Regions from separate parts of the Streptomyces sp. NPDC007164 genome, predicted to be linked through region 1. Evidence: riboswitches for the same ligand, from Rfam matches in the RefSeq annotation. Region 1 holds a riboswitch; each other region holds the start of a gene.
What was found. A riboswitch is a leader RNA that binds a small molecule or an ion and turns the genes downstream of it on or off. The one in region 1 is predicted to bind thiamine pyrophosphate.
Positions count from the first base shown of each region.

Region 2: it holds a riboswitch for thiamine pyrophosphate, as region 1 does, so the genes downstream of both, thiO (glycine oxidase ThiO) here and ABZ622_RS27040 (thiamine ABC transporter substrate-binding protein) in region 1, are expected to answer to the same signal.
Region 3: it holds a riboswitch for thiamine pyrophosphate, as region 1 does, so the genes downstream of both, thiC (phosphomethylpyrimidine synthase ThiC) here and ABZ622_RS27040 (thiamine ABC transporter substrate-binding protein) in region 1, are expected to answer to the same signal.

Region 1 covers NZ_JBEYFB010000025.1:77,729-80,996, forward strand. The annotation lists gene rlmN (23S rRNA (adenine(2503)-C(2))-methyltransferase RlmN) at 56-1,162, shown strand; TPP riboswitch at 1,204-1,319, shown strand; gene ABZ622_RS27040 (thiamine ABC transporter substrate-binding protein) at 1,393-2,505, shown strand; gene ABZ622_RS27045 (iron ABC transporter permease) at 2,622-3,268, shown strand, end outside.
Region 2 covers NZ_JBEYFB010000002.1:371,404-374,671, forward strand. The annotation lists gene ABZ622_RS06160 (FAD-dependent oxidoreductase) at 33-1,217, opposite strand; gene ABZ622_RS06165 (hypothetical protein) at 1,318-1,446, opposite strand; TPP riboswitch at 1,498-1,610, shown strand; gene thiO (glycine oxidase ThiO) at 1,608-2,792, shown strand; gene thiS (sulfur carrier protein ThiS) at 2,789-3,025, shown strand; gene ABZ622_RS06180 (thiazole synthase) at 3,028-3,268, shown strand, end outside.
Region 3 covers NZ_JBEYFB010000003.1:120,013-123,280, forward strand. The annotation lists gene thiC (phosphomethylpyrimidine synthase ThiC) at 1-1,375, opposite strand, end outside; TPP riboswitch at 1,368-1,501, opposite strand; gene ABZ622_RS07145 (YibE/F family protein) at 1,572-2,894, shown strand; gene ABZ622_RS07150 (SsgA family sporulation/cell division regulator) at 2,974-3,268, opposite strand, start outside.

The DNA of each region.
Region 1 (3,268 bases):
CGTTGTCCACAGGACGGCGGGCCCTCACTGTTCTGTCTGCGACACTGGATGAACCATGCCTAAGCCCGGAGAACTCACTTTCGTCGCGCCCCGCGGAGCCAAGAAGCCGCCGCGGCATCTCGCCGACCTCACGCCCGCCGAGCGCAAGGAAGCCGTCGCCGCGATCGGCGAGAAGCCGTTCCGCGCCCAGCAGCTCTCGCAGCACTACTTCGCGCGGTACGCGCACGACCCGGCGGAATGGACCAATATCCCGGCCGGATCGCGGGCCAAGCTCGCCGAGGCGATGTTGCCCGACCTGATGTCGGTGGTCCGCCACATCAGCTGCGACGACGACACCACCCGCAAGACCCTGTGGAAGCTGCACGACGGGACGCTCGTCGAGTCCGTCCTGATGCGCTACCCGGAGCGGGTCACGATGTGCATCTCCTCGCAGGCCGGCTGCGGGATGAACTGCCCGTTCTGCGCCACGGGGCAGGCCGGTCTCGACCGTAATCTGTCGACCGCCGAGATCGTCCACCAGATCGTGGACGGCATGCGGGCGCTGCGTGACGGGGAGGTCCCCGGCGGTCCGGCGCGGCTCTCCAACATCGTGTTCATGGGCATGGGCGAGCCGCTCGCCAACTACAACCGGGTGGTCGGCGCGATCCGCCGTCTCACCGACCCTGAGCCGGACGGGCTGGGGCTCTCGCAGCGCGGGATCACCGTCTCCACCGTGGGCCTGGTGCCCGCGATGCTCCGCTTCGCGGACGAGGGCTTCAAGTGCCGCCTCGCCGTCTCGCTGCACGCGCCGGACGACGAGCTGCGCGACACCCTCGTACCCGTGAACACGCGCTGGAAGGTCGGCGAGGTGCTGGACGCCGCGTGGGAGTACGCGGAGAAGTCCGGCCGTCGCATCTCCATCGAGTACGCGCTGATCCGCGACATCAACGACCAGGCGTGGCGCGGCGACCGGCTCGGCCGGCTCCTCAAGGGCAAGCGGGTGCACGTCAACCTGATCCCGCTGAACCCCACGCCCGGTTCCAAGTGGACCGCCTCGCGGCCCGAGGACGAGAAGGCGTTCGTCGAGGCGATCGCCGCCCACGGGGTGCCGGTCACCGTGCGGGACACTCGCGGTCAGGAGATCGACGGGGCCTGCGGGCAGTTGGCGGCAGCCGAGCGCTGAGGCGGAAACGGCCCGTGTAATCTGGGCCTGAAATCAACTTCATATTCCGACAGGGGAGCGCCACAGCGCTGAGAGTGCGGCACCGAGACAGGTCGGCCGCAGACCCTCTGAACCTCGCCCGGGTCATTCCGGGTAGGAAGTTCGGTCATCAACTCATGCTGTTGCGCCCTGCCCGCTTCCCGCGGGCAGGGCCGCGTCTCTTCCTGGCCAAAACCCAGGAGGAATCCACCATGACCACCACGCGCAGGACCAGGCAGCTCGCGGCTTCGGCCGTCGTCGCCGCGCTCGGCGTCACCGCACTCGCCGGCTGCGGGAGCTCCGACGACCCGGCCGCCGGTTCCGGCGGTACGAAGGGCTCGGGCTCCAAGACCGTGACCCTCGTCAGCCACGACTCCTTCAACGCCTCCAAGGACGTACTGAAGGAGTTCACCGAGGAGACCGGCTACACCGTCAAGGTGCTCAAGAGCGGAGACGCGGGGGTCGCGCTCAACCAGGAGATCCTGACCAAGGGATCCCCGCGCGGCGACGTGTTCTTCGGCGTCGACAACACCCTGCTCTCCCGCGCCCTCGACAGCGGGCTCTTCACGCCGTATCAGGCGAAGGGCATCGACCGGGTCGCGGCGGACACCCGGCTCGACGCCGACAAGCACCGGGTCACCCCGGTCGACACCGGCGACATCTGCGTCAACTACGACAAGAAGTACTTCGCGGACAAGAAGCTCGCGCCGCCAAAGTCCTTCGACGACCTGGCGAAGCCCGCGTACAAGGACCTGCTCGTCACCGAGAACGCCGGGACCTCGTCGCCCGGTCTCGGCTTCCTCCTCGGCACCGTCGCCACTTACGGCGAGAAGGGCTACCAGGACTACTGGAAGAAGCTGGAGCGCAACGGCGTCAAGGTCGTCGACGGCTGGGAGCAGGCGTACAACGAGGAGTTCTCCGGATCGGCCGGCGGGAAGAAGGCCAAGGCGGACCGGCCGCTCGTCGTCTCGTACGCCTCCAGCCCGCCCGTCGAGGTGCTGTACGCGAAGCCGCAGCCGAAGACCGCACCGACCGGCGTCGCCACCGGGACCTGCTTCCGGCAGATCGAGTTCGCCGGCCTGCTGAAGGGCGCGAAGAACGAGGCGGGCGGCAAGGCCCTGCTGGACTTCCTGATCAGCAAGAAGTTCCAGGAGGACATGCCGCTCAACATGTTCGTCAACCCGGTCGTCAAGGACGCGGCGCTGCCGGAGCTCTTCACGAAGTTCGGCGCGACGGTGGACAGTCCGGCGACCGTGGCCCCGGAGAAGATCGCCAAGAACCGTGAGCAGTGGGTCCAGTCGTGGTCCTCGCTCGTAGTGAAGTAACGAAGAGTCCCGTACGCGGAACGGACGCGGGCGGGAGGACTCCCCGCCCGCGGTCCGCGCACGCGGATGCCGCCCGTGCGAAGGCCCGGCGCGGGAGCGCGGTGCGGCTCGGCCTGATGGCCGTGCCCGTCGCGTTCTTCGCGCTGTTCTTCGCCTACCCGGTCGCGGCGATCGTCGGCCGGGGCCTGAAGGTGGACGGCGTCTGGCAGTTCGGCCGGATCGGCGAGGTGCTGGCCCGGCCGGACATCCGCGACGTCCTCTGGTTCACCACCTGGCAGGCGCTCGCCTCGACGGCGCTGACCCTGCTGATCGCGCTGCCCGGGGCGTATGTCTTCGCCCGCTTCGACTTCCCCGGCAAACAACTGCTGCGGGCGGTCGTCACGGTGCCGTTCGTCCTGCCGACCGTGGTCGTCGGGACGGCCTTCCTGGCGCTGCTGGGACGCGGCGGCTTCCTCGACGAACTCTGGGGCGTACGGCTCGACACCACGGTCTGGGCGATCCTGCTCGCCCATGTCTTCTTCAACTACGCGGTGGTCGTACGGACGGTCGGCGGCCTGTGGTCCCAGCTCGACCCCCGGCAGGAGGAGGCCGCCAGGGTGCTCGGCGCGGGGCGGTTCGCCGCCTGGCGGCGGGTCACCCTGCCGGCCCTGGCGCCCGCCGTGGCCGCCGCCGCGCTGATGGTCTTCCTCTTCACCTTCACCTCCTTCGGGGTCGTACAGATCCTCGGCGGCCCCGGTTACGCCACCCTCGAAGTGGAGATCTA
Region 2 (3,268 bases), on a different contig from region 1:
ATTCCGGACACCCTTGTACGACCTGCGGCACGCTACTGACGGATCGCCGACTTCAGCGGTACGGCCGGGTCGGCGGCCCGTTCCGGATCGAGCCGCGCCCCCGCCTCGATGAGCTTGCGCCCCTGCGCCAGGTCGCGCGGCCGGCCGACGGCGAGCACCGCGACCAGGACGTCGCCCCGCAGCCAGCACACCGACCAGGCGGGTCCGGCCGGATCGCCGCGCCACAGCAGGGTGTCGGCGCTCCCGTGGTGGCCCGCGTACTGCACGAACCGGTCGAACTGCTCGGACCAGAAGTACGGCACGGGGTCGTACGTCACCGGCTCCGGGGCCTCGTCGGCCGCCGCGCCGATGATGTTGGCGGCGGCGGTGCGCGGGCCCTGGAGCGCGTTGTCCCAGTGGTGGACGAGCAGGCGTTCGCCGTACCGGGCGGACGGGAACGAGGCGCAGTCGCCCACCGCGTACACATCGGGCGCCGAGGTGCGCAGCGCCCCGTCGGCGGTCACCGATCCGTCGGAGCCGAGCGCGATGCCGGAGCCGGCCAGCCAGCCGGTGGCGGGGCGGGCGCCGATTCCGACGACGACCGCTCCGGCCGGGACGGTACGCCCGTCCGCGAGGACCACCCGGCCCGGCTCGATGCGGTCGACGCGGGCCCCGGTGAGGAGTTCGGCGCCGATCTCCGCGTACCAGGCGGCCATCGGAGCGGCGACCTCCGCAGGCATCGCGCCCGCCAGGGGCCGGTCGGCCGCCTCGACGACGGTGACCGCACAGCCGGCGGCGCGGGCCGCGGTGGCGAACTCGGCACCGATCCAGCCCGCGCCGACGACCACGACGCCGTGCTGCTCGTCGAGGACCGGCCGCAGCCGTGCCGCGTCGTCGAGGGTGCGCAGCAGATGGACGCCGGGAACGCCCTCGGTGCCGGGCAGCACGATCGGTTCGGCACCGGTCGCGATCACCAGGGCGTCGTAGGGAACGGGCCCTTCCGGGGTGTCCAGTTCGTGCGCGTCCGGCCGGACACCGGTCACCTCACGGCCCAGGTGCAGATCGATCTCCAGCGCCTCGAAGTCGATGTCGAAGGCGGAGTCCTCGGCCTTGCCGAGCAGCACCGCCTTGGACAGCGGGGGCCGGTCGTAGGGCTGGTGCGGTTCCGCGCCGATCAGGGTGACGGGGCCGGTGAAGCCCTGCTCCCGCAGGGCCACCGCGGTCTGCACCCCGGCCATGCCCGCACCGACGACGACGACGCGGCGTCCTGCCCACCGGCCCGGCTGCTCTGACTGCTGCTGATCGCTCACCCGTACACCATAAGCACCTGATTTACCGTCAGGAAAGGGCGAGTTCCCCGACCGTGCTCGTCCCGCCGCCCTCCTGCGGCTCCCGCTCCCACCGCCCGTCCGGCCCGATCCGGCCGTTCTCCCGGTGCGGACGGGTGCCGTCGGGCGGACGGGCCACGGCGACAGCTCCCTTACCGGTCCGGTGGGGCGGGGTTTAGGGTGGCCGACGTAAGACACTCGCGGGAGCCCGGACGCACCGGGCTGAGAGGGAGGCTGGGCGGCCTCCGACCGTACGAACCTGATCCGGGTCATGCCGGCGAAGGGAGGGGCTGGAAGCCCATGCGTTCTTCTCGGAACGGAAACGGATCCGATGTCCTCGTCATCGGGGGCGGGATCATCGGCCTGGTGACGGCCTGGCGGGCCGCGCAGCGCGGACTGCGCACGGCGGTCGCCGACCCCGAACCGGGCGGCGGCGCCGCCCGGGTGGCGGCCGGCATGCTGGCCGCCGTCACCGAACTCCACTACGGCGAGCAGCTGCTGCTGGGCCTCAATGTCGCCTCGGCGGCCCGCTATCCGGCCTTCGTGGCCGAGCTGGAGGCGGCGAGCGGTCAGGAGACCGGCTTTCGCGCCTGCGGCACCCTGGCCGTCGCGCTGGACTCCGACGACCGTGCCCACCTGCGGGATCTGCACGCCCTCCAGCAGCGTTCGGGCCTCGGATCGGAGTGGCTCACCGGCCGTGAGTGCCGACGGCTGGAGCCGATGCTCGCGCCGGGTGTCCGGGGCGGTCTGCGGGTCGACGGCGACCACCAGATCGATCCCCGCCGGCTGGCCGCCGCCCTGCTGACCGCCTGCGAGCGGGCCGGGGTGTTCTTCCACCGCGGCTGGGTGGAGCGCCTGTGCGTGGTGGGCGGCCGGGCCGCCGGGGCGGTGCTCGCCGGGGGTACGGAGCTGGCGGCCGACCAGGTCGTGCTCGCCGCGGGGAGCCTCAGCGGGCGGCTGCCCGGGCTGCCGGACGAGGTCGTGCCACCGGTCCGGCCGGTGAAGGGCCAGGTGGTGCGGCTGACCGTGCCCGCCGGGTACGCGCCGTTCCTGAGCCGGACGGTCCGGGCCGTGGTCCGCGGCGGCCACCTCTATCTCGTACCGCGCGAGAACGGCGAGCTGGTCGTCGGCGCCACCAGCGAGGAGATGGGCTGGGACACCACGGTCACCGCGGGCGGCGTCTACGAGCTGCTGCGGGACGCCCACGAACTGGTCCCCGGCATCACCGAGCTGCCGCTCACCGAGACCCTGGCCGGCCTGCGCCCCGCCTCCCCCGACAACGCCCCGCTGCTGGGCCCCACCGCCCTGCCCGGCCTCCACCTCGCCACCGGCCACCACCGCAACGGGGTGCTGCTCACCCCCATCACCGGTGACGTCATGGCCGAGTTCCTCACCGGCGGCGAGCCGCCCGAGCCGGCCCGCCCCTTCACCCCGCACCGTTTCTCCTCCGCCGCCGCCTCCGTACGTCAGGAGCAGCCCGCATGACCGAGTCCGCACCGCCCCCCGGAGCCGTCGCCCTCTCCGTGTCCGTGAACGGCGAGGCCCGTCCCGTCGCCGCGGGCACCACCCTGGCGGCGCTCGTCACCACGCTCACCACCGCGCACTCCGGTGTCGCGGCCGCCGTCAACGAGACCGTCGTACCGCGCGGCCGGTGGTCCACCGCCGTACTCGCCGACGGTGACCGCGTCGAGGTCCTGACCGCGGTCCAGGGAGGCTGACCATGTCCGACGACCTCTTCGCCCTCGGCGACACCACGTTCGGCTCCCGGCTGATCATGGGTACGGGCGGGGCGGCCGGCCTCGACGTGCTGGAGCGCTCGCTGACCGCCTCCGGCACCGAGCTGACCACCGTCGCGATGCGCCGCCTCGATCCGACCGTCCAGGGCTCGGTGCTCTCCGTCCTGAAGCGGCTCTCCATCCGCGTGCTGCCGAACACGGCGGGGTGTTTCACCGCAGGTGAGG
Region 3 (3,268 bases), on a different contig from region 1:
CCTTCGGCGTGACGTAGCAGAGCATCGCCGTGCCCCACCACGCGATCATCGCCGCGCCGATGCCGGAGGTGATGTGGTCGTACGCCGGCGCGACATCGGTGGTCAGCGGGCCGAGCGTGTAGAACGGCGCCTCCTCGCAGATCTCCTGCTGAAGGTCGATGTTCTCCTTGATCTTGTGCATCGGAACGTGGCCCGGCCCCTCGATCATGGTCTGGACGCCGAACCGCTTGGCGACCGTGTTCAGCTCGCCGAGCGTGCGCAGTTCGGCGAACTGCGCCTCGTCATTGGCGTCGGCGATCGAGCCGGGACGCAGCCCGTCGCCCAGTGAGTACGTCACGTCGTAGGTCGCGAGGATCTCGCAGAGCTCCTCGAAGTGCTCGTACAGGAACGACTCCTTGTGGTGCGCGAGACACCAAGCCGCCATGATCGAACCGCCGCGCGAGACGATTCCGGTCTTGCGGCGGGCGGTCAGCGGTACGTACGGCAGGCGCACGCCGGCGTGGACGGTCATGTAGTCGACGCCCTGCTCGGCCTGCTCGATGACCGTGTCCTTGTAGATCTCCCAGGTCAGCTCCTCCGCCCGGCCGTCGACCTTCTCCAGGGCCTGGTAGAGCGGGACGGTGCCGATCGGCACGGGGGAGTTGCGCAGAACCCACTCACGGGTGGTGTGAATGTTGCGGCCGGTGGACAGATCCATGACGGTGTCGGCGCCCCAACGCGTCGCCCACGTCATTTTTTCCACCTCCTCCTCGATGGAGGACGTCACCGCGGAGTTGCCGATGTTGGCATTGACTTTCACCAGGAACCGCTTGCCGATGATCATCGGCTCGATCTCCGGGTGGTTGACGTTGGCGGGCAGCACGGCCCGGCCGGCCGCGATCTCCTCGCGCACCACCTCGGGCTCGACGTTCTCCCGGATGGCCACGTACTCCATCTCCGGGGTGATCTCGCCCCGGCGGGCGTACGCGAGCTGGGTCACCGGCCGTCCGTCCCGGCTGCGGCGCGGCAGCCGCGGGCGGCCGGGGAAGACCGCGTCGAGGTTGCGCAGCCCGCCACGCGGCGAGGTGTGCTTGAGCCCGTCGTCCTCCGGGCGGGCGGGGCGGCCCGGGTACTCCTCGGTGTCGCCGCGGGCGATGATCCAGTTCTCCCGCAGCGGTGCGAGCCCGCGACGGACATCGGTCTCGACGGTGGGATCGGTGTACGGACCCGACGTGTCGTACAGCGTCACGTCCTTGCCGTTGGTGAGGTGCACCTGACGGACCGGCACCTGGAGGTCCGGGCGCGAGCCCCGGACGTACCCCTTGTGCCAGCCGATGGACTTCCCGGCCTCGTCGCTCTGGTTCGAGGCAGGCGTGCGTGCGTCCGATGTGGTCATGAGACCTACTCCCTACGCCGGCATTACCCGGTAACAGGTTCGGCGGTCGGCGCAGCCTGTCCCGTACGGACGTACGGAGATCAGCGCCCTCTCAGCCCGGTGCTCCGAGCTCCCGCGTGTGCAAAGGTCCCTCCACGCTAGCGCCCCGTCCCGCCTGCTGAACAGTGGGCCCGTCTCTTCTTGCGATGATCGGCCGGTGACGTCCCCCCGAATCGACCACGAACCACAAACCCATCAGCACGGCCACTCGCACAGCCATGGCCCTGCCGCGCCCGTCTCCAAGCATCTGCGCAAGGTCATCGCGGCCGTACTGTTCCCGTTCGCCGCCGCCGTCCTCGTCGGTCTGGTGGCCCTCTGGCCGGGTGGTGCGCCGCCGCACGAACGGACCGGCGTCGGATTCGACCGGCAGACCCAGCAGGGAAAGGTGGTGAACATCGACAAGGTGGACTGCAAGGAGGTGAACGCGGCCCGGACGCCCGTCGACGGAGACACCACGCCTCCGTCGGAAGGCGGGCAGGGGCTGTGCAAGAAGGCGAGGATCGAGGTGACGACCGGTCATGACAAGGGCCGGACGTTCGTCGAGATCATCCAGCCCGACACCCCGCGCCAGCTGCGCGACGGTCAGGGCGTGGTCGTGGCGTACGCCCCCGACGCGCCCCGTGATCTGCAGTACTCGGTGACGGATGTGAACCGGAAGTTCCCGATGGCGCTGCTGGCCGGGATCTTCGCCCTGGTCGTGGTCGCGGTGGGCCGCATGCGCGGGGTGATGGCGCTGGTCGCGCTCGCGGTCTCGTTCGCCGTGCTGACCCTGTTCATCCTCCCCGCCATTCTCCAGGGCTCGAATCCGCTGCTCGTCGCGGTGGTCGGGGCCAGCGCGATCATGCTGATCGCGCTCTACATGTGCCACGGCCTGACCGCCCGTACTTCGGTCGCGGTGATCGGCACACTGATCTCGCTGCTGCTGATCGGACTGCTCGGCTCGCTCTTCATCGGCTGGGCGAGCCTGACCGGCAACACCGACGACAACACCGGCCTCATCCATGGCCTGTACCCGCACATCGACATGAGCGGTCTGCTTCTGGCCGGTGTCATCATCGGTTCGCTCGGGGTCCTCGACGATGTGACCGTGACCCAGACGTCGGCGGTCTGGGAACTCCACCAGGCGAACCCGACGTTGGGCGTACGGGGGCTCTACCGGGCAGGGATCAGGATCGGGCGCGACCACATCGCCTCGGTCGTCAATACGCTGGTGCTCGCCTACGCGGGCGCGGCACTGCCGTTGCTGCTGCTGTTCTCCGTCGCGCAGAGCAGCGTGGGGACGGTGGCCAACAGCGAGCTGGTGGCGGAGGAGATCGTACGAACGCTGGTCGGATCGATCGGACTGGTCGCCTCGGTGCCGGTGACGACGGTGCTCGCGGCGCTGGTCGTCTCCGCGGACCGCACAGGGCTCGGCGCGGAAGCCGGAGCTTCGGCACCCGTACGGACCGGGAGGGGCCGTCGTCGTAGGACGAGACCCTGAGCGTCTCCGCGGGTGAGTAATTCACCCGTTCAGCAGATGCCGTGTTCGACCGGCGGGCCGGTCGGCTGCGCCGTTCCGCTCAGCCGGCGTTCTGTTCCTCGGCGAGAATCCGGCCCAGGGCGTCTTCGAGATTGCCCTCGAAGTCACCCAGCGTGCACTCCTGCCCAAGTGGCACGAGCTTGTCGGTCCGATCGAGAAACGCCACAAGTGGTGCCGTACCGGCCCTGAAGAGCGCCCGGTCCTCGCCGACCTGGAGCCGGATATGTACGTCGGACAACCCCTCGGGCTCAGTGGGGCCGATGTGCACATCGCCGTCGCCACTGGGGCTGTTGAGGCCGTCGAGCAGCAGCTCACGGCCGAATGCCCAGGTGACG